Regions from separate parts of the Alteribacillus sp. HJP-4 genome, predicted to be linked through region 2. Evidence: predicted binding sites of a transcription regulator. Region 2 holds the regulator's gene; each other region holds the start of a gene.
The links. The regulator LexA, encoded in region 2, represses DNA repair genes until DNA is damaged. The targets are predictions, from matches to a motif close to CGAACATATGTTCG.
Positions count from the first base shown of each region.

Region 1: ACE4RR_RS05670 (YhjD family protein) is a predicted target of LexA. The motif match lies at 1,362-1,375, and genes of this name have one in related genera.
Region 3: uvrB (excinuclease ABC subunit UvrB) is a predicted target of LexA. The motif match lies at 5,396-5,409, and genes of this name have one in related genera.

Region 1 is NZ_JBHIKY010000005.1:1,332-8,587, forward strand. Features, by position in the region: gene ACE4RR_RS05660 (BCCT family transporter) at 1-495, opposite strand, end outside; gene ACE4RR_RS05665 (potassium channel family protein) at 581-1,231, opposite strand; gene ACE4RR_RS05670 (YhjD family protein) at 1,398-1,781, shown strand; gene ACE4RR_RS05675 (pyroglutamyl-peptidase I) at 1,929-2,594, shown strand; gene ACE4RR_RS05680 (IDEAL domain-containing protein) at 2,734-3,033, shown strand; gene dcd (dCTP deaminase) at 3,407-3,949, shown strand; gene ACE4RR_RS05690 (sensor domain-containing protein) at 4,058-5,953, shown strand; gene ACE4RR_RS05695 (hypothetical protein) at 6,171-6,422, opposite strand; gene queC (7-cyano-7-deazaguanine synthase QueC) at 6,666-7,256, shown strand, end outside.
Region 2 is NZ_JBHIKY010000031.1:8,252-15,507, reverse strand. Features, by position in the region: gene tkt (transketolase) at 1-1,884, opposite strand, end outside; gene ACE4RR_RS19210 (DUF896 domain-containing protein) at 2,072-2,311, opposite strand; gene ACE4RR_RS19205 (YneB family resolvase-like protein) at 2,457-3,113, opposite strand; gene ACE4RR_RS19200 (hypothetical protein) at 3,139-3,327, opposite strand; gene lexA (transcriptional repressor LexA) at 3,605-4,228, shown strand; partial or broken gene ACE4RR_RS19190 (cupin domain-containing protein) at 4,393-5,021, shown strand; gene ACE4RR_RS19185 (hypothetical protein) at 5,533-5,700, shown strand; gene ACE4RR_RS19180 (YhcN/YlaJ family sporulation lipoprotein) at 5,897-6,385, shown strand; gene ACE4RR_RS19175 (poly-gamma-glutamate hydrolase family protein) at 6,588-7,256, shown strand, end outside.
Region 3 is NZ_JBHIKY010000003.1:124,303-131,558, reverse strand. Features, by position in the region: gene ACE4RR_RS03685 (PadR family transcriptional regulator) at 1-280, shown strand, start outside; gene chrA (chromate efflux transporter) at 295-1,473, shown strand; gene ACE4RR_RS03675 (S41 family peptidase) at 1,658-3,139, shown strand; gene ACE4RR_RS03670 (PDZ domain-containing protein) at 3,304-4,497, shown strand; gene ACE4RR_RS03665 (DUF2198 family protein) at 4,552-4,782, shown strand; gene ACE4RR_RS03660 (hypothetical protein) at 4,809-4,991, shown strand; gene uvrB (excinuclease ABC subunit UvrB) at 5,508-7,256, shown strand, end outside.

The DNA.
Region 1 (7,256 bases), on a different contig from region 2:
AACATATCCGAGAGCAAGAGCAACAAGTGAAAAAATAGCCCACGGATGCAGGCCCCAGTGAAAAATACCGTACTCCAGCCCGAGCTGGGCGGCTTCTGCCTGAGATTCTACATCCTGTCCCAGTGGAGTATCATCAAAATATAGGATCGGCTCAGCCACACCCCAGAAGACAAAACCCACACCGATACCGGCTGAAAAGAGCATGCCAAGCCAGGCGTAAAACGAATATTCAGGCCTGTCCTCCGGTTTTCCAAGGCGCAGCCTTCCGTAGGGGCTCACTGCAAGAAAGAAAATAAAGCCCACAAAAAAAGCGGCTACAAGCATATACAGCCAGCCGAATGTATGAATGGTAAACTCCAGTGCTTCTGTAGCCGCTGCTGCGAGCTGGCCGGGGCGTATGAATCCCCATACTACAAACAGGGCCACAAAAACCGTGGACACAAGAAATACGAGTCCTGGTTTTTGTGTGTTGTATGTATATTTTTCTTTTGCCAATGGATCCACTCCTTCTAGCTTTCCGCTGCAGTATTAGATTGTGAGACAGATGTAGGGGCCCGGGCTGTAATGGCCGGCGGTAGGCTCAGCTTTCTTCAAAGCGCTTCAGATCATTTTTATGGCCAATGACGATTAACACATCGTCCCGATAGATCTTATCGTTTGCCATTGGAGAAATATTAATATTCTTTCCACGCTTAATACCGAGGATAGTGACACCGAATTTGGCACGAATATCAAGATCTATTAAGGTCTTGCGGTGCATATCATCGGTAGCCCCAATTTCTACGATGGAATAGTCGTCCGAAAGTTCTATATAATCGATTACTTTGTCAGACATGAGATGCTGGACGATCCGGTTTCCCATGTCATGCTCAGGGTGAATAATCTTGTCTGCGCCAATCTTATCAAGCACTTTATGATGGTAATAATTCTGGGCCTTTGCCCAGACGGACTCTATCCCCATATCCTTTAAAAGAAGAGTGCAGAGAATACTTGCCTGCAGATTATCGCCGATAGCTACAATAACGTGATCAAAGTTCGTAATTCCCAGGTTGCGCAGCGCTTTTTCGTCGGTGCCGTCTGCAATGGCGCTGTACGTAGAATCATTTACCATTTCATTTACCTTATGCTCGTTGACATCAATGGCGAGCACATCATGGCCGAGCTTGTGGAGCTCTGTACTTACACTGATGCCAAAGCGCCCCAGACCTATTACTGCAAATTGTTTTTTCACGCTGCTTCGCCTCACTTTTACTGCATTTCCATGACTGTAATGTACCTCTCGTGAAAAGACTTTGTCAATAATGATTCAGTACCTAAAACTTCCACTTGAATAAAAGAACGTATATTCGGTATAATAAATACAAACAAGTGTTCGTTTTTGGGAGGGGAGAAGGATTATGCAAATAAAAGAAGAAGAACATATTATGATTCATTACTTTATTCTGCTTCCTCTCGTCAAAAAAGTATTAGAAAAAGATCTGCAGTTGTTTGAAGAGGGGCCTTTTAAAGTGCGTGATCCCTATTTAATGATGGTGCAGGAATCGCTGCGCATGCTTCATGAGGATATGCGCCACATCAAAAAATATATGCACGGCCATAATATGCAGGTGAGCTTTGAAGAAAACGATGGCACTTTTTCCCGCTATTCTTATGCGTGCCGGGGTTATGAAGGTGCAAGCAGCTATTTGAACGCAAATTTAAAGCGTCAGGCTCGCCATTGCATGGAAGCGTATTTTCTGAAACAGTCTCCCCTGAAGTCCGATAAAGTTCTTCATTCTTAATTTGTCAGAAATTTTCTTTAAGCAAGTTATTCAAAAGATATTGCAACATACGTTATAATATAGGAAAGCGTATAAAAGCGCTTTCATATCTTCCGGAAAATAAGCTTCAGTGTTCCGCCATCCGGACAGGGGAAAGGAAGTATAGTTTTGCCTATTACCATTCTGTGCTCGGGCTTTGAGCCGTTCGGAGGGATGGCAGTAAATCCAACTGAACAGCTCGTGAAAGACATTGAAAGAGAGTATACGAACGAAGACGTCAATATTCAGAGCTTCGGACTGCCGGTCGATTATGAGACATGTGCCGATCAGCTGATAGAAGCCGTCATCAAGAATAAACCAGACGCTGTTTTTGCCTGCGGACTAGCATACGGCCGCAGTGCCGTAACAGTGGAAAGGATCGGAATTAATGTTCAGGATACGATCGGAGAAGGTCAGAAAGGAGATAACAGAGGACGGAAGCCTGTCGACGACCCGATTGTCGATGGAGGACCGGATGGACTCTTTGCCACGCTTCCCATCCGGAGTATTGTGGAAAGACTGAGACAAGATGACATTCCGGCGCGAATATCGAATACAGCAGGGACATATATCTGTAATACGACCCTGTACAGGTTAATGTATGAGATAAAGAGAGAAAGCCTGGCAACCAAAGCGGGATTTATTCATTTCCCAGCCACGCCGGAGATGACAGCAGCTGACACAGCGGATACTCCATCTATGAGTTACTTTATGCAGAAACAGGCACTCAAGGCAGCGATTGACGAGACCGTAATATCATTGAAAAATAACAAATTTAGTAAAAATGCGTTTTAAAGGTGCTTTAAACGGGTAAAGTCTTTATAACTAATACTATCTTTCCATAATGAGCGGGGAGCATATACATTGACCGTTCACTAAACCAACAGCCAATAACCGGCATAGAACCGGTGAAAGGACAGGGGGTTCGACGAAAATGTTACATCCAACGCATGAACAGCATTTCATGAAAAAGGTAAAATCTGCAAAAAACGGCAGGCGCCCTTCCAGACAAGTGCTTCAGTCGCTTTACGCACAAATGACGATGGAATATTCCGTATTCCATTTCAATAAAGACCGGCTTCAGCGGATGATTGATGATTCATTGGATTGTAAGGACCCGGAAAGTTTTCAAGAGCTTACCAAGGAGTATAACGCACTGATCGGTGAATACCGGCACGGAAAAATTATTTCTGAACAGGGCTATGAAATTGAATTAGATTTTAAAATTAAATAGCACGGAAAACTATTTATGCCCCGCATCAAGTAAAATTGCTGCGGGGCCGTTTTTGTATAGGACGAAGCGGTAACGAATAAGTAGAGATTTCTGCCCATCCATTACACTCCGGGAACAACGTGGTTTGCCGGACATGAGTTCCGTTATTGGCAGAAAAGTAGGGTGAAATTCCCGTCATTTAGGCAATAGAGATTCCGAAGCTGAAATATAAGAAGCAGAGAGCAGAGCCCATCCAAATAAAATTATAAGCTGCATGACGATAGTAGAGTGCGGCTTTTTGCTGTGAAGTAAAGTTTTCCATAAAAACAGCATGGTGTTTGCAGCTGTTATTCTCTATACTAAATAATAGAAAGAAAACAGGAGGGACTCACCGTTGATTTTATCAGACCAGACTATCAGAGAAATGATGGACGCAGATACGCTTCGTATCGATCCGATTAATGATCATCAAATACAGCCGGCATCCGTAGATATCAGGCTCGGCAACCATTTTTTGAAAATAGATGAAAATGCGATTGAATCAATCGCACTTGACGAGCCTGCAAAATATGTAGAGTTTGAGAGCGACGAAGTCATTATACCGCCTCACTCTTTCCTGCTTGCCACGACAAGAGAATACATAAAACTGCCGGAAAATCTGACGGCCTTTGTAGAAGGCCGAAGCTCCATCGGACGAATGGGCCTGTTTATTCAGAACGCCGGGTGGGTCGATCCGGGATTTGAAGGAGAAATCACGCTGGAGCTTTATAACGCAAACCGCCTTCCAATCCGCCTAAAAGCAGATAGACGCATTGCCCAGCTGGTGTTTGCGCAGATGGATAAGGAAGCAGGGACGCCATACCGCGGAAAATATCAGGGACAGCGAAAAGCCGTGGGGAGCCAGGTATATATGGATAAGGAAGTCAATCCAGGCTGAATACTGGGACTTGAATAATGGGCGGTGCTTTCTTTATTTAACAATTACTAGAAAAAGCCGAAATAATAGATGACGGGGTTTAGGTAGTTGTGGAGAGAGGGGACATCATTGATAAGGAAAAGTTCATTCCGCATATTACATAAGAAAGCATTGGTCATTGCAATCACTTATTTTCTCGCTGGATGTATGTGGATTAGTTTATCGGATCAGCTCCTGTTACTGCTGGCTTCCGAAGGAGAAAATCCCGGGATGGTGCAAACCTATAAAGGCTGGGTCTACGTTTTTGTAACAACGATTTTATTATATGCCGCAATATCGCTCTTTATCGAGAAAGAAAGCAATGAAAAAAAGAGAACGCTGCAGGCAGACCGCCGCTATCGGATCCTCTTTAACAGTATACCGGATATGTTGTTTATTGCTCCAAAACCAAAAATAAGTACGAAGCTGATATTCACGGAAGCAAATGAAGCGGCCTGGAGGCAGCTTGGATATGCAAAAAAAAATATAAAATCTTTTACATTTGAAGGAATTGCTGCCCCATCTCTAAAAAAAGGCGCTTCTGCCCAGGCGCAAAAAATAGCCGAATTGCCGGAATGTAAGTTTGACTGGGAGTGGGAAAGGTCAGACGGAGAAATTCTCCCTGTAGAAATACATACAAAACAGGATGTTCTGTCCGGAGAGCCGGTTATCATTGCCGTGGCACGAGATATCTCAGCCTACAAGAAAGCGGTCGAGGACATTCATCAGCTCTCTCATTATGACCGGCTGACAAACCTCCCCAATCTCCGTTATTTCAGGGAGCAGTTAACCCAAAACATTGGACCGAACCAAAAAATAGCCGTTATCACGTTAAATATCAACCGGTTTCGCCGCATTAATGAAACGAAGGGGCTGCAAACCGGTGACAAAATCCTCATGCAGATAAGCCAGCGTATAAAGTCAATTCTTCATTATCAACAGGTGCTTGCTAGAAAAGCAAATGACGAATTTTTGCTTTTCAGCAGGTTTTCAGATGATAAAGAGATTATCCAGCTGATCGAACATATCCAAAGCCTGTTTCAACGGCCGCTTGTCCCGGTAAAGGAAGAAATATACATATTGCTTACCGCCGGTATCGCCTTTGTGGGCAAAGACGGTACTGAAGCGGATGAGATGATTCAGAGTGCAGATATTGCACTTTCCCATGCCAAAAGGACCGGCAAGTCCTATGATTTTTACAGAAAAGGAATGGAGCAGGAAGCGAAGGAGTTTTACCAGCTTGAAAATGACCTTTACAACGCCGTCGTAAAAAAAGAACTCTATCTTGTCTATCAGCCGTATGTAAGTTGTCAAACGGGTGAGCTGATGGGAGTCGAAGCGCTGGTCCGCTGGAAGCATCACGAAAAAGGAAGCATTCCTCCTGGTATATTTATCCCCGTGGCTGAGGACAACGGTTACATACAAACACTAGGACACTGGATTCTTCATCAGGTGTGCCGGGAGATGGCAGTATTTCTACAAAAAAAAACCGGGCGGACAGTCTCTGTCAACATATCAAGCATACAATTAGAAGACCCGGCCTTTGCCAGTGAGCTTTATGACCTGGTTACTGCCTATGATATAGAACCGCGCCAGGTCGTTTTAGAAATAACAGAGCGGACAACCATGGACATGAAGCAGATGATGCCGGTTCTTCACAGCTTAAAAACAATGGGATTCCCGCTGAGCCTGGATGATTTTGGGACGGGATACAGTTCCTTGAGCCAGTTAAAGGATTTACCTATTGATACTTTGAAAATAGACCGGTCCTTTATTAAAGATATGACCAAAAAAGAGCAGAATCTAGCGATAGTCAAAACGATTATCGATACAGCAGATAGTTTGAATTTGAATGTCATCGCAGAAGGCGTAGAAAATGCCGAACAGGCCAAACAGCTGCTTACGTTAAGATGTCATTATTTTCAAGGATATTATTTTGCAGAACCCGCCCGCCTTCAGGAGTTAAAGCTGGGAAAAAATGCATAAACCCTGCTGGGACAAAAGTAAATTATTTATTGCAAAAATCCAGACGATTCTACTGAATCTGTCTGGATTGTTTGTTAATTATGTGTTTTCAAAATATGCTCCGTCCAAACGCTTCGCTTTCCGCGGGCACGACTCACTCATTTTGACTACGCAAAGGAGCTGATTTCTCAATCAAAGAAATTAATATTCGTCTTTCAAGATGCTATTTTTATTTGTCTTAACTTCTTCGTACGCTCATTTTTTGACTTAAATTAATATGGTGTTTATTCTTCGATTGAAGAACGGAAGGCGGCGACTCCGGGTCGATTAAAACCGGCCACGTCCTGTGGCCAACATCGACACTAACACCTCCTGTGCGTCGCGGGATCAGCGCCGTCTGAAAATCCATTCTGCCGAAGCTTCGCTGAGACAGAATTAGTTGAAGACAAGCCCCGCGGAAAGCGTCCGCCTGCAGAGATGAAATCAACAAAACCCATACTTTCTCTGTTTTTAAAAAAGTGGCTGGGACAAAAGAAAATTATTTATTGCAAAATCCAGACAATTCTATTGAATATTTGTCTGAGCCATATTTTTGTACATACGGTCGTGAAAAGTTCCCATTTCTATGTGTTACAAGTTTTTTTGAAGCTAACTGAATTAGAAAATGTTATAATAGGAGCATTGTGAAAAAGATACCCCAAATTTGGGTAAGAATAGAAAGAAGGACATTTTCATGAGTTTTTCCGGAGAAAAAGCGGTTGTTGTTTTCAGCGGAGGCCAGGACAGCACCACCTGTCTTTTCTGGGCATTGAAACGTTTTGAAGAAGTGATTGCGGTAACGTTTCATTACGGTCAGCGTCATGCTGATGAAGTTGACGTGGCAGCCAGCATTGCCACAGAGCTCGAAGTGGAGCACCACGTGCTGGACATGGGGCTGTTGAACCAACTGGCGCCGAACGCTCTCACGCGCGAGAATATTGAGGTAACTGCAGGAGGAAAGGGGGAGCTTCCCTCAACATTTGTGGAAGGGCGCAATCTGCTGTTCTTTTCATTTGCATCGATTCTAGCCTCTCAAAAAGGGGCCAGGCACATTGTTACTGGAGTGTGTGAAACTGACTACAGCGGCTATCCGGACTGCCGCGATGTGTTTGTAAAATCACTGAATGTATCATTAAACCTCGCTCTTGATAAAGAGCTGGTTCTGCATACCCCGCTAATGTGGCTTAACAAAAAAGAAACGTGGAAACTAGCAGACGAATTAGGCAGATTAAGCTTTGTGAAAAACAAGACCTTAACCTGCTACCACGGCATCCGTGGAGATGGC
Region 2 (7,256 bases):
CAGTACCGCTCCATGGGCTCCGACATATTTATGCCAGCCGTGAGAGGCACCCATTTCAATCGCAAGGGCAGGCACTCCGTCCGGGAGAACCGACTTTTTATAGTCTTCCGTTTGTTTATCAAAAGCAAGCCAATCCGGCATGCTTACGACATTTACTTTTAATCCGTCTTTTTCCAGGCTTGATTTTGCTTCTACCGCAAGTGACACCTCAGAACCGCTTGCAAGCAGCAAAACATCAGGACGGGCGGCTGAATCATCAATCACATAAGCGCCTCGTTTTACGCCATCCTCCGCTTTTTCAGCTGTGCCTTCAAGTGTCGGCAGTCCCTGGCGTGTAAGGATCAATGCGGTTGGATGTGTGGTGCTCTCTAATGCCGCTTTCCACGCTGCAGTTGTTTCATTACCGTCAGCCGGGCGAATTACGCTTAAGTTTGGGATTGCGCGGAGGGAAGAAACCTGCTCCACCGGCTCATGGGTTGGCCCGTCTTCGCCTACTGCTATACTATCATGAGTGAACACATACGTTACCGGTATACCCATTAACGCGCTCAGACGCAGGGCCGGGCGCAGATAGTCAGAGAATACAAGAAATGTTGATACATAAGGGTGAACTCCGCCATGCAGTGCGAGACCGTTACCTGCAGAGGCCATCGCAAATTCCCTGACTCCAAACCAGATGTTACGGCCTTTGTAGTTATCACGAGAAAAATCAGTTTCATTTTTAATAAGAGTCTTATTTGAAGATGCAAGGTCTGCAGATCCTCCGAACAGCGATGGTACTGCTGCAGAGATTTCCTGAAGTGCCTCGCCGGAAGCAGCACGCGACGCCAGTTTTTCATCACTGTAAACAGGAAGATTATTCTGCCACCCCTCCGGAAGTCTGCCATTTATCGCCAGGGAAAATTGCCCGGCAAGCTCCGGATATTTGTTTTGGTAATCTTCGAACAACTTATTCCATTCTTGTTCTTTTTGCTCACCTTTTTTCTTTACGTCAGCAAAATGTTCTCTTACCTCATCAGGAATATGAAAAGGTGTATCAAATGTCCATTTGTAAGCTTCTTTGGTCAACGCCGCTTCTTCTTCTCCAAGAGGGGCGCCGTGGGCTGCATTGCTCCCTGATTTGTTCGGCGCTCCGAAGCCAATTGTTGTTTTCACTTCAATAAGGGTTGGCTTATCACTGCTGCGCGCTTCTTTAAGTGCCTCTGCAATTGCGTCTCGATCATTTCCGTCTTCGACAAGCAGCGTCTGCCAGCCATATGCTTCGTAGCGCTTGCAGACATCTTCTGAAAATGACTGATGAAGGTCTCCGTCAAGGGATATATCATTGGAATCATACAGCACCACAAGACGGCTCAGCTTTAGATGACCGGCAAGGGAAGCTGATTCCGAGGAAACACCTTCCATTAAATCGCCGTCTCCGCAGAGAGCAAACGTAAAATGATCAACGAGAGCCGCATCTTCTTTATTGTAGACAGCAGCTAAATGACGCTCTGCCATAGCCATTCCTGTCGCCATCGCAAGCCCTTGACCCAATGGACCTGTTGTAGCTTCGACACCGGCTGTATGTCCAAATTCAGGGTGGCCAGGTGTTTTGCTGCCCCATTGTCTAAAATTTTTCAGTTCTTCGAGCGATAAATCATACCCGCTTAGATGCAAAAGGCTGTAAAGCAGCATCGAGCCATGACCGGCCGATAGAACAAAACGGTCACGATTAAACCAATCCGGGTTTGACGGGTTATGGTCCATAAATTGAGTCCACAATGTATAAGCCATCGGAGCCGCTCCCATTGGCAGGCCCGGATGCCCTGAACTTGCTTTTTCGATACTGTCAATCGATAATGTGCGAATGGTACTAATAGCTAATTCTTCCACATTAGCTTCCATGCAAAATTCCCTACCTTTCTTCTGATCCCTATGTATAATTTATTTTTACTTACGTTTTTCATCATAAACGTTATCTGACTATTTCACAAGGCTGAACAGCGCAAAAATAGTAGTTTTCAAGGGTAAATCATCGTTTTAAAATAAACAATAGCCGCCAGGATTTTCCTGACGGCTGTATAATTATTGATTAATGCCCAAAGCGCTGTGTTTTTCTCTTTACCTGTTCTAATTTTGCGGGAGTTACATCGTTTCCTTTTTTATCCATTACTTTCACAGACTGGAGCTGACTTTTAAAGGAAGAACGGAATTTAGAAAGATACTCTTTTCGGAGAGCATGCTGTTCCTTTTCTTCTTCCTCTGTCAGACCCGTTGTTTTTGAACGCTTGGACAATTCATTAATACGGTCAATCTTCTCCTGTGAAATCATATCTATTATAACCTCCTGTTCTGCTGAAACCGTGGCCACTCTCACTTTATTTTAAAATATATACCCTTCTTTTTGCAAATTGAACCGCTTAGTATTAGAACGAATTAAACGTTGTGAGAAAGGCTTACAGTCCGAACAGAGAGATTTACTCTATATTGGGATGATGCATGTTTTCATACTCCTGAAACCGTCTGTGAACGGTAGCTTTAGAGATAGAATAGCCCAGACCGCGCAGCGTTACAGCAATCTCATGAAAGGTCAGCTCTCTTTTGCGAAGCCTGATAATTTCCTCTAACGGGGCATCCATCTTTTTTCGCCCGCCTTCATTTGTTCTTTTCAAATTCTTTTCTGGTTTAAATCCGTCATTTACTGCTTTTTTCATGCCGCGCTTAATCTTTTGATTATGCAGTGTCCTCTGATGCTCTTCCACCAGAGAAAGAATATCCATAAGCATGCTGTCGGATTCTGACAGCTGCAGTTCTCCCCCGTCACGCACGGTATATACATTTACGGACTGCTTAAACAGTTCATGCAGAACGGCGAGTTTGGCATTTCCTCTTCCAAGCCGCGTATCATCCTGCACACAGAATATATCGGCTTTTCCTTCATTTACATCATCGAGAGCCTGGAGTAGTCCTTCTCTTTCAAGCGTATATCCGCTTGCTGTCTCTCTGATAATAGAATAAATATTAAATCCTAACGCTTCACAGAGTACTGTCAGCTCTTCCTCCTGTCTTTTCAGCGAGGTCTGCTGTGACTCCTTCCCCGTACTTACTCTGCAATAAATGATACAAGTCTTCATGGCAGTCCCCTTCAAAACTATAATGTTAATCGGTTATTGAATTATAGGTAAACATATCCGGATTTTTTTCTGAAACAATTAGTGCGTCCGATCCTTCCACCTCTGCCGGGCTGACAGCGGATAATTCTACTACAGTGATTAACAATATGATAGAAAAAATAAATAATAACAAAATCGCCCATTCCTGGATAGAGAGCTGTTTAACTTTTGACATAATGTTTCCTCCTCAAAATAAGAATGTATGTTCCTATCCTGCGTTTATTATATAAAGAACTTCTGTTCGCGTCAAGGAAAAATTAGAACGGATGTTTGCGCACGTATGTTTTTCATGATACAATCGGTATTGAAAGATGAACCAATGCAGAGAAATATTGTGAATTATGAAGATTACTTAAACTGACTTAATAATATGTACAGGCTGATAGTATGTATATTCATATTATTTTGAAATCATGCTGTGAGATCTTATTTTCTAGAAACGAGGTGCTTTTATGTCAAAAGTGTCCAAACGGCAACAATTGATATTGGAATTTATTAAAGATGAAGTTAAGAAAAAAGGTTATCCGCCTTCCGTTCGTGAAATCGGGGAAGCAGTCGGACTCGCGTCAAGCTCAACAGTGCACGGCCACCTTGCCCGTCTGGAAAGCAAAAACTTAATCCGCAGGGATCCGACAAAGCCGCGTGCCATCGAGGTCCTTGAAGCAGGTGATGAAGCAGAACAAATTTCGGAAAGATCCGCTGTTTATATCCCGGTTATTGGTAAAGTTACAGCCGGGGACCCAATTACTGCTGTAGAAAATATTGAAGAGTATATACCGCTCCCGGACCGGATGGTAACTGATGAAGAAGTCTTTGCGCTTACAATTCAGGGAGACAGCATGATTGAGGCGGGTATTTATGACGGAGACCTCGTTATTGTCAGGCAGCAGCAGAGCGCAGATAACGGAGATATCATCGTAGCTATGACTGACGAGCTTGAAGCGACGGTGAAGCGTTTCTACAAAGAAGACAATTACATCCGCCTCCAGCCGGAAAACTCTGCTTTAGACCCGATAATTCTGGATAATGTCACGATTCTCGGTAAAGTTACGGGCGTTTTCCGTACGATTCATTAACTGCGACAGCATTTACACCATGCCGATTAAAAAAAGGATCATCACTACAAGCCCTCGGTCTATCATTTAGACTGGGGGCTTTTTTATGAGATTTTTCATGAACACAACCGATGGGCAGATGCATATTATAAAAGGAAATCAATTGAAAAAGAGGTGAAGCCGCCGTGAGCACACCGCTCGATTATACTTCCCCGTCCGTTCAATATACATTTGATGTTAATAACAGTCCGCTGTTTAAAAAAAACAATCAAAACTACATTAATATATTAGGAATTCAACAATTAAACTCCCTGCAGAATGTGTCTTTGCTGGATATTTTTTTAAGTACTGACAATGCGTTGAACCACACTACCACCAAAACGCAGCTGAACTCGTATATTGTATATCCGGAGAAGCACTTGTTTCCATCCTGAATCCATTTACGAAAGAAATTTTAAATTTTACGATTTCCCCCGGGCAGGTCGCAAACGTGCCCCAGGGGTGGTGGCATTATGAAATAGCTTTGGTGGACAATACTCATCTGTTAGCTATTTTTGATGCCCCCACTCCTGAAGTGATACTGGGCTCAGATATCCTTTCGTTTACCCCTGCCAATGTTATGGCCCACACTTACTGCCTCGATGAAAATGAATGGAAAAATGTCACAGCACCTATTAAGCCGTCCACGTATATTGGTCCGTACGAAGACTGCGAGCGTACGCAGGGCAATGTCGTGCAGCATTACCACCAGCCGCATTATCACCCGCGCTATTATTATCCCTATAGTCAAGGCCGTCATCCGCGTAGATTTTAACTACATGTGACCGCTTTTGTAGTTTATCTATATGAAGCTGAAAGGCTGGGAATAATCCCCAGCCTCTTTATTTAACCAAATTTCTGAAATGTAGATAGAAAATCTCCTCCGTCTCGAAATCACCAGGAAGTTAGACTATTTATGATTATGCTTGCTTTCTGGAGATAGGAAATGCTGATAAAACATTGCTTCTTTTTAATACTCTGAAAGCTTCTTTATGGTGACACCAGATTAGTATATTGTTTTCATTCATTCGATGCACGGTCACAATTCGCTGAGAGAGGGTTCCGTCTTTGGCTTCGTAAATAATCTGTATCCTTCGCTTATTAGCACATGCTTTTTTCAAAACAGTGTCCAATCATATCACCTCATTCGCTCTTAACTTTAGTATATGCGAACGGGAGTTCTTTATGTACAGGTAATGAATGGAAGTAAAAATTAACTCCTGTATTGTATTAGCTAATACATAAGCTGCATGGCACAGGAAATAGTAAGAGGAAGGAGTGATAAAATGTTTGATAAGAAAGAAGAAGTCCCCCACCGCAAAAAGTCGGAAAAGGAAGTAGAGCAGCCGGACACAAAAGAGTGGACTGAGCATACTCCGCACCCGGACAAAAGTATCGTCGAATCAAATTCAGAAGAGCTCCGCTATAAAAACGCTGATTCTATTTATGAATAATTTATTGGCGGACTCAATGGAATGAAAACAAACTCCAGTAAGGAAAAGCTTAGCTTCTCGCCAATACATGAGGCGAATGCCTAAGCTTTTCTACTTTTAAAATGTAAACGAGGAGAGAAAAAAATTTTCTATTTATTGTATATAAAAATTTATACAGAGAAAAATATATTATCTACTAAAAATTGGAGGTAATATAATGAAGATTCTAAAAAGAACACTCTCGATCATGCTAGTTGTTTCTCTGATGGCGGGCTGTGCAGCAAATCAGGGGAATGGGGATAACCAGACAGATGAAAGAGAGGAGACTGAAAATTTAACTCAGACAAACAACAACGATAATGAAAATCAAACTCACATGGAAGTTGCCGATGAAGCTGCTGAAAAGGCAACAGATTTAGAGGAAGTAAGAGTTGCTTATGTTATTGTGGCCAATAAGACCGCATATGCTGCGGTAGAATTAGAAGAAGAGCCCGAAGAAGAAATCGGAGAAGATGTAAAACAAAAAATTTCTGAGGAAGTAAAGTCAACAGATGATAATATAGAAAATGTATTAGTGTCCGCTAATCCAGATTTTGTAGATCGTATGACTAACTATGCAGATAAAATTGAGAACGGGCAGCCAGTAGAAGGTCTTTTTGAAGAGTTTAATAAAATGGTACAGCGTGTTTTTCCTGCCGGCCAATAAAATATTTATAATTACAACTTCTAATAATAAATTGAAAGAAAAACCAGTATTGAGAATGCAGTATACTTCAGCTGGTTTTTCTATTTTTTTCTATAATGAATTCAATTGAATTATGATTTTCATAAACTTACCCAGCCTCCCCAATTAAAAATGTAGTCAAGTGAAGGTAAACATCATATGTTAAGAAAAAGGGATGTTTAACATGAAATTATGCGAAACTTTGTCTATTTTAATTGTCCTTCTGCTTTACATGGTGGTTTCACTTCTCTTCTTTCTTTCCATTGCAAAAGCTGATTATTATAATTCTTACGAAAAATTATCTGAAAATGAAGAATTAAATGAAGATTACATAATAATTTTCGAGAACCGACGAAGTAATATTACGATTTTTGCAATTCACGGCGGGGGAATCGAGCCGGGGACCTCAGAACCAGCTAAAGATTTAGCAGATGAATTAAATTTATCGTATTACCTTTTTGAAGGCATCAAGTCATCGAACAATCAACTATTGCATATCACTTCTGTAAATTTTGATGAACCAATAGGGAGAAGCCTCGCAAAGAATTCTAAGAGTGCTTTGTCAATCCACGGAAATAAAGGAGATGAGCCTGTTATTTACTTGGGCGGAAGAGATGAAATATATAAAAATATGCTTCGGTACTCACTTCAAACCCGTGGATTTCAAGTGGAGGATGCACCTGCTGAAATAGACGGGATGAGTAAAGCAAATATTGTCAATGATACTAAATTAAAAGCTGGAGCTCAGCTGGAGCTGACAGAGGAATTGCGGAAATCATTCTTTGAAAACCATGATTGGTCAAAGAAAAACCGTGTCCATACCACGGTTATTTACGCGGAGTTTATGAAGGGC
Region 3 (7,256 bases), on a different contig from region 2:
GGGCTTTATCAAAATCCATATTTTACATCACGCAAAAGAAGAGCCTGTTTACGGCAAGTATCTGATAGATGAATTAGCTTCACACGGTTACCGGGTCAGTCCGGGGACGATCTATCCAGTGCTGCATGATATGCAAAAGAAGGGCTATTTATCACGTAAGGAAAGAAATGTAGAAGGCCGGATTCGTAAGTATTACACAATTACTAATCACGGACTAACAGCTCTAGAGGAAACCAAGGCAAAAATTAGAGAACTGATGAAAGAAGTTATGGATGAGTAATAGGAGGTTTTTATATGAATAAAAATTCCGGATCAGTTTTGGAAGTATTTATTGTCGCACTGCGGCTGGGACTGACCTCTTTTGGAGGTCCAATTGCTCATCTTGGTTATTTTCATGAAGAGTATGTGCGTCGCAGAAAATGGCTGAGTGAGCAGAATTACGCTGACCTTGTCGCATTAGCGCAGTTTTTACCGGGACCAGCGAGCAGCCAGGTAGGGATTGGAATTGGCATGTCCAGAGCGGGCATTTTGGGAGGATTTTTTTCATTTCTTGGTTTCACGCTGCCGTCAGTTATAGCATTGATTTTATTTGCCTTTTTTCTGCAAAGCGCAGATGTTGGTGACGCCGGATGGCTGAATGGGCTGAAGCTTGTAGCAGTAGCGGTGGTCGCTCATGCGATTATTGGCATGGGGAAAAAACTTGCTCCAGATAAAGAACGCGCTACGATAGCGATCGCAGCAATGATTATTCTGCTTCTCTGGGAAGCGATGTACAGTCAGGTGCTGATCATTCTTGCGGCTGGTGTTCTCGGTTTGTATTTATATAAAAAGCACTCCGTGGAAGAAGCAGTATCTCCGATGTCGGTACCTGTTCGAAAGCAGACTGGGGCGATTTGTCTTAGTGTATTTCTTGGTCTGCTTCTTCTGCTTCCGCTGGCTCGCCAGGTTGTCACGTTGGAGAGCCTGGAGATCTTTGACAGCTTTTATAGGGCAGGGGCTCTCGTTTTCGGAGGAGGCCATGTAGTGCTTCCGCTGTTAGAACAAGAGATAGTCGGGCAGGGCTGGGTAGATGCAGAACAGTTTTTAGCCGGATATGGGGCTGCGCAGGCGGTACCGGGACCCCTTTTTACTTTTGCTTCATATCTCGGGGCGGTATCCGGTGGTTTGGGTATGGCACTAGTGGCTTCTGCTGCAATTTTTCTGCCTGCTTTTCTTCTCATTATTGGAAGCCTTCCTTTTTGGAACGATTTACGGACCAACCCACGTATTCAAGCAGCACTTTTCGGTGTGAACGCTGCAGTGGTCGGCATTCTTGCAGCTGCGTTTTATGACCCGATTTTTACAAGCGCTGTTACTTCTGCTGTGGATTTTGCGGCAGCTGCTGCATTGTTCGGGCTGCTTTCATACTGGAAGCGGCCGGCCTGGGAAGTGGTCATTGTCGGAATACTGGCAGGACTGGTGCTGGGGTTGTGAAATACCTTATTCTGATGAGCTATTGCTCCCTATCTTTTATTTTGCGTAATAATCATTTATCCTCGGGCAGCATTCATGCTAAAATATAGGAAGGAACGTACCACTTTTTTCACTTTGAAAAGACATAAGTCAAGAATCATCGATAGCAATCGACAGTATGATACACAACCGGGGTGGAAAATAAATGAAAAAAAATGCGAAAACGGTATCCGCCGTTTTGGGAACCGCCTTGCTTGCGGGAGCAGGCGGAGTGTTCGCCGGCATAAATATAGATGATGAAGATGTTCCCCGTTCTGTTTCGAGTAACACGGATAGTCAGGAAGAGTCTGCAGAATCCGAGGGAAGCGGAGACGGGGAAGCAAGTGAAAAGTTTGAACAGATGTACAATATGATCAGCGAGCAGTACGTAGAAAAAGTAAATGAAGAAGAGTTGATGGAAGGCGCTTTTGAAGGAATGGTCAAAACGCTTGGTGATCCACACTCTTCTTATATGGATAAAGATACAGCCGGGGAGTTTTCTCAATCGCTGGAGTCTTCTTTTGAAGGAATTGGCGCTGAGGTGAGCATGGTGGATGACACGGTTACGATTGTGTCCCCTTTCCGCGATTCTCCGGCTGAAGAAGCGGGACTGCAGCCAAATGATCAGATCCTGGCTGTTGATGGAGAAGATACAGAAGGGGAGTCTTTAAATGAAACCGTTCTGAAGATCCGCGGCGAAAAGGGTTCAAAGGTTACCCTTACTGTCCAGCGGGAAGGCTCTTCTGACCCATTTGATGTGGATGTCGAACGAGATGAAATTCCGGTGGAAACAGTATATTCTGAAGTGACGGAACAGAATGGAAGACAAATCGGAACCATTGAAATTACATCCTTCTCCGAATCAACTGCTGAGGAGTTTGAAAATCAGCTGGAAAAGCTGGAAGCAGAAGAGATAGATGGACTGATAATTGACGTGCGCGGAAATCCGGGCGGATTTCTTGACAGTGTCGAGGATATCGGAGATCTGATTATTCCGGGAGACGATAAGCCGGTCGTGCAGATTGAAGACCGTGCAGGAGAAACTGTCCGCTCTCTATCCTCCCTGGAGGAGAGAAAAGACTATCCAATTGTCGGTTTGATTGATAAAGGCAGCGTATCAGCTTCTGAAATTTTGGCTGCAGCTTTGAAGGAAGCAGGCGGCTATGAGCTGGTCGGCAACACGACCTATGGTAAAGGAACGGTCCAGCAGTCGATGCCGTTTGACGACGGCAGTGAATTAAAACTATCTATGTTTAAATGGCTTACTCCGGACGGAAATTGGATAAATGAAGAAGGCGTGGAGCCAACTATCGAAACTGATCAGCCTGACTATTTCTATTCCGCCGCTCTCTCATCAGAAGAAGAGCTTCAGCTCGATGACATCGGAGAGCAGGTTGAAATAGCCCAGAATATCTTAAAAGGTCTCGGTCATGATCCGGGACGTACAGACGGATATTTTGATGAGCAGACCGAGGCTGCAGTCGAATCGTTCCAGGAGGAAGCAGAGGATATCTCCGTATCCGGAACGATCGATGAAGAGACAGCCGGAGCAATGAATCAGGCTATGTTTGAACTGATTCAGGATCCAGACAATGACAGACAAATGGAAAAAGCACTCGAAGTTGTAAATGAACAAATTCAAGAATAAATGTTTGGAAAATGGAGCGGAGTGCATCTTTCAGAAAGCTGAACCTGAAGGAACCGCTCCGTTTTTGTAGCTTAATAATACATTCTAGAAAAAGAGACAGAAATGATAGTAATACAATTACTATCTATGCCGGGTTTCAATCCGGTTACGAAGGAGATGCCGTTATGGATGTTATTGCCTGGGAACTACTAGCAGGGATTGGGCGTTTTTTTGCTCATCCTCTTACATATTTCATTCCTGCAGCTATGTTAATGCTCGGGTTTTTTCGAGTGAAAAAGGAGCGGGCTACCTTTCATACGAGTGTGTTTCATGCTGTGTTCGACCTTACAGCACCACTACTTCCGGGTCTTGGCGCAGGCTTACTTCTATCAGTTTTACTTGCGGCAACCGGTCTTTACATTTCGTTTTCCTTTCTACTCCTCACAGGGACAGTGACGCTCCTGTTTCTTCTCAGCGGACGCGTCCGCTGGCTCGGACCTTCACACATCTTAGGTCTGAGCTTCATACTTGTTTATTTTCTTCCAAATATTGTGACGGGCTATCCATTGATTGATGAGTGGTTTTCCTCTCTTGGAACCGGAGACCACCGCCCGGTACTTTTCATCCTGGCTGTTTTTATAATCGCCGAAGGACTGTTAATTTGGAAAAATGGAAGCCAATATACGACCCCAATTGTCCGGAAAAGCTCACGAGGCAAAAAAATCGGAGGGCATCAGCTGAAGCGGATCTGGTTTGTACCAGTCTGCCTGCTCATTCCGGGAGGACCGATAGAGCCAGCGGGATTCTGGCCGCTTTTTCCTCTCGCAGAAACGGGAATGAGCCTGTTTATTGTACCGTTTGCCATAGGAGCAAAGTACAGTATTTTTCATACGCTCCCTGCACAAGCAGTAAAAAAAGTGGGCGGACGCGTTGTTTTACTCGGAATTTTTGCGACTGCCAGTGCTGTTTCAGCTCTATACAGTCCAGCTGCGGGACTCATCAGCGCTGCCGCGATATTACTGGTTCGAGAAGCCATAACTCTGAATTTCCGAGTACAAGAACGGAATCGTCCGCCGCTCTTCACCCCTCGTGCACGCGGACTTACAGTTCTCTGTGTGCTTCCGGACTCACCTGGTTCCAAAATGGGACTGGCTCCCGGCGAGATAATTATGAAAGTGAACGCCAGCAATGTTAATAATGAAAAAGACTTCTACCAGGCACTTCAGAAAAATTCGGCTTATTGTAAAATAGAGGTGGCTGATATTAATGCTGAGCTTCGGCACGTTCAGTCAGCGGTATATAGTAATCAACATCATGAACTTGGGGTGCTGTTTGTAAAGGATCAAACCCCACTGACGACTTCAAGCCGGCAGGCATAAAGGTGCCGGCGATCAAAGGATATATAGAATGAAGGAGAAGGCAGGGTATCTAATGTGATAGAAATTTTAACCGCGGCTTTTCTGCCGCCTGTCATTATGATTACGGCTTCCCGCCTCACGCACAGCTATATCGGCGGGGTAGTAACAGCATTAATGATTGCGGCTGCCCTCCAGCCATGGACCAAAGGAGCTGCGGTCACTGCTGCGGCTCTGCTGTCGCTGGCTGTTTCTGCGTGGATTACCTGGCACTGGTTTCATAAAAAACAAGGTAAAGACTTCGGGTAAAGTTTTCGTGTGGATAGGAAGAAGGTTTGGAAGCAGCGGAAGCCTGGACGGCTGCGGTGGAAAAGCACTCCGCAGCGTGGAAAAACTATGAAAAGAGTCGAAACCGTACGTATCCGGTGGAAAAAGCCATCCAGCCGTGGAAACGAGTCAAGCACGGAGGAAATGGTTGGCTGGTCCGGGGAAAAACCATAGAAGCGAGTGGAAACTGAAGCTGCTGCGGTGGAAATCAAACTGGAGCGGAAGAAAAGCACTCCGCAGCGTGGAAACACTATGAAATGAGTGGAAACCGCACGTATCCGGTGGAAAACGCCACCCAGCCGTGGAAACGAGTCAAGCACGGAGGAAATGGTTGGCTGGTCCGGGGAAAAACCATAGAAGCGAGTGGAAACTGAAGCTGCTGCGGTGGAAATCAAACTAGAGCGGAAAAACGCCCCGCAGCGTGGAAACACTATGAAATGAGTGAAAACCGCACGTATCCGGTGGAAAACGCCACCCAGCCTCGACTCAAATGAACGAAGCCTGCAGTGATTATTGACAAAATCACAGCAGGCTCTTTCCAATTTTTACAAACAATTTCCACCATAAGCAATACCCTCTCAAAGATAAACTGAATCGAACATATATTCGAAAAAATCGTTTATATTGACGCTTTATGTGGTATAATGTATAAGCGATAATAGTGAAATGTATGTTACTCCGATTCATATAAAGTGAGGGATCACGCGATGAGCCAAGCCTTTGAAGTAGTTTCAAAATACGAACCGCAGGGTGATCAGCCAAAAGCGATCCAAAAGCTGACCGAGGGGTTAAGAGCGGGAAAACGATACCAAACGCTTCTCGGCGCCACAGGCACAGGGAAGACCTTTACCGTTTCCAACGTTATTAAAGAAGTAAAAAAACCTACCCTCGTGATTGCCCACAACAAAACCCTGGCCGGGCAGCTCTACAATGAATTTAAGGAATTGTTCCCAGATAACGCCGTTGAATATTTCGTCAGCTATTACGATTATTATCAGCCGGAAGCGTATATCCCGCAGACGGATATGTTCATTGAAAAGGATGCCAGCATTAATGATGAAATTGATAAACTCCGTCATTCTGCCACAAGTGCGCTGTTTGAACGCAGTGATGTCATCATTGTGGCTAGTGTCTCCTGTATTTACGGACTCGGCTCACCGGATGAATACCGGGCTCTAGTTCTTTCGCTTCGTTCAGGTATGGAAAAGGAACGTGATCAGCTGCTGAGAGAGCTTGTAGATATTCAATATGAAAGAAATGATATTAACTTCGTGCGCGGTACTTTCCGGGTGCGCGGGGACGTTGTAGAAATTTTTCCGGCTTCCAGGGATGAACATTGCATGCGCGTGGAATTTTTTGGGGATGAAATCGATAGAATCACCGAAGTGGACGCTCTTACCGGAGAAGTGCTCGGGGAACGAAAGCACATTGCCATTTTTCCAGCTTCTCACTTCGTAACGAGAGAAGAAAAATTAACCAGAGCCATTAAAAACATTGAAAAAGAGCTTGCCGGCCAGCTGAAAAAGTTTCGCGAGGAGGGCAAAGAGCTTGAAGCTCAGCGCCTTGAGCAGCGAACCAATTACGATATTGAAATGATGAAAGAAATGGGCTTCTGTTCCGGAATCGAAAACTATTCCCGGCACCTGACCTTCCGGAACCCCGGTGATTCGCCCTATACACTTATCGATTATTTTCCGGAGGATTTTCTTCTTGTCGTGGATGAATCACACGTAACCCTGCCGCAGGTGCGCGGCATGTATAACGGAGACCGTGCCCGCAAGGAAGTACTCGTAAACCACGGCTTCCGGCTGCCAAGTGCAATGGATAACCGGCCACTTCAATTCGGAGAGTTTGAAAAGCGTGTTCACCAGGCATTGTTCATATCTGCGACTCCGGGTCCTTATGAGCTTGAGCACACTCCTGAAATGGTGGAGCAGATTATCCGCCCGACTGGCCTGCTTGATCCCACTATTGACGTCCGTCCGATTGAAGGACAGATTGATGACCTGATCGGGGAAATCAATGAGCGGCGCGAACGGGGAGAACGGGTACTGATTACTACACTCACGAAAAAAATGTCTGAGGATCTGACGGCTTATTTAAAAGAAATAGGGATCCGCGTCAAATATCTTCATTCTGATATAAAAACACTTGAACGTATTGATATAATTCGCCAGCTCCGGCTCGGAGAATTCGATGTGCTCGTCGGCATTAACCTGCTCCGGGAGGGCCTTGATATTCCGGAGGTATCACTGGTTGCTATACTGGACGCAGACAAGGAAGGTTTTCTGCGGGCAGAGCGGTCTCTCATTCAAACGATGGGACGTGCGGCCCGGAATGCCAACGGTCATGTTATTATGTATGCTGATAAGATTACAAAATCGATGAACATTGCAATCGAAGAAACAAAGCGGCGCCGGACCATACAAAAGGAGCATAACGATAAATACGGCATC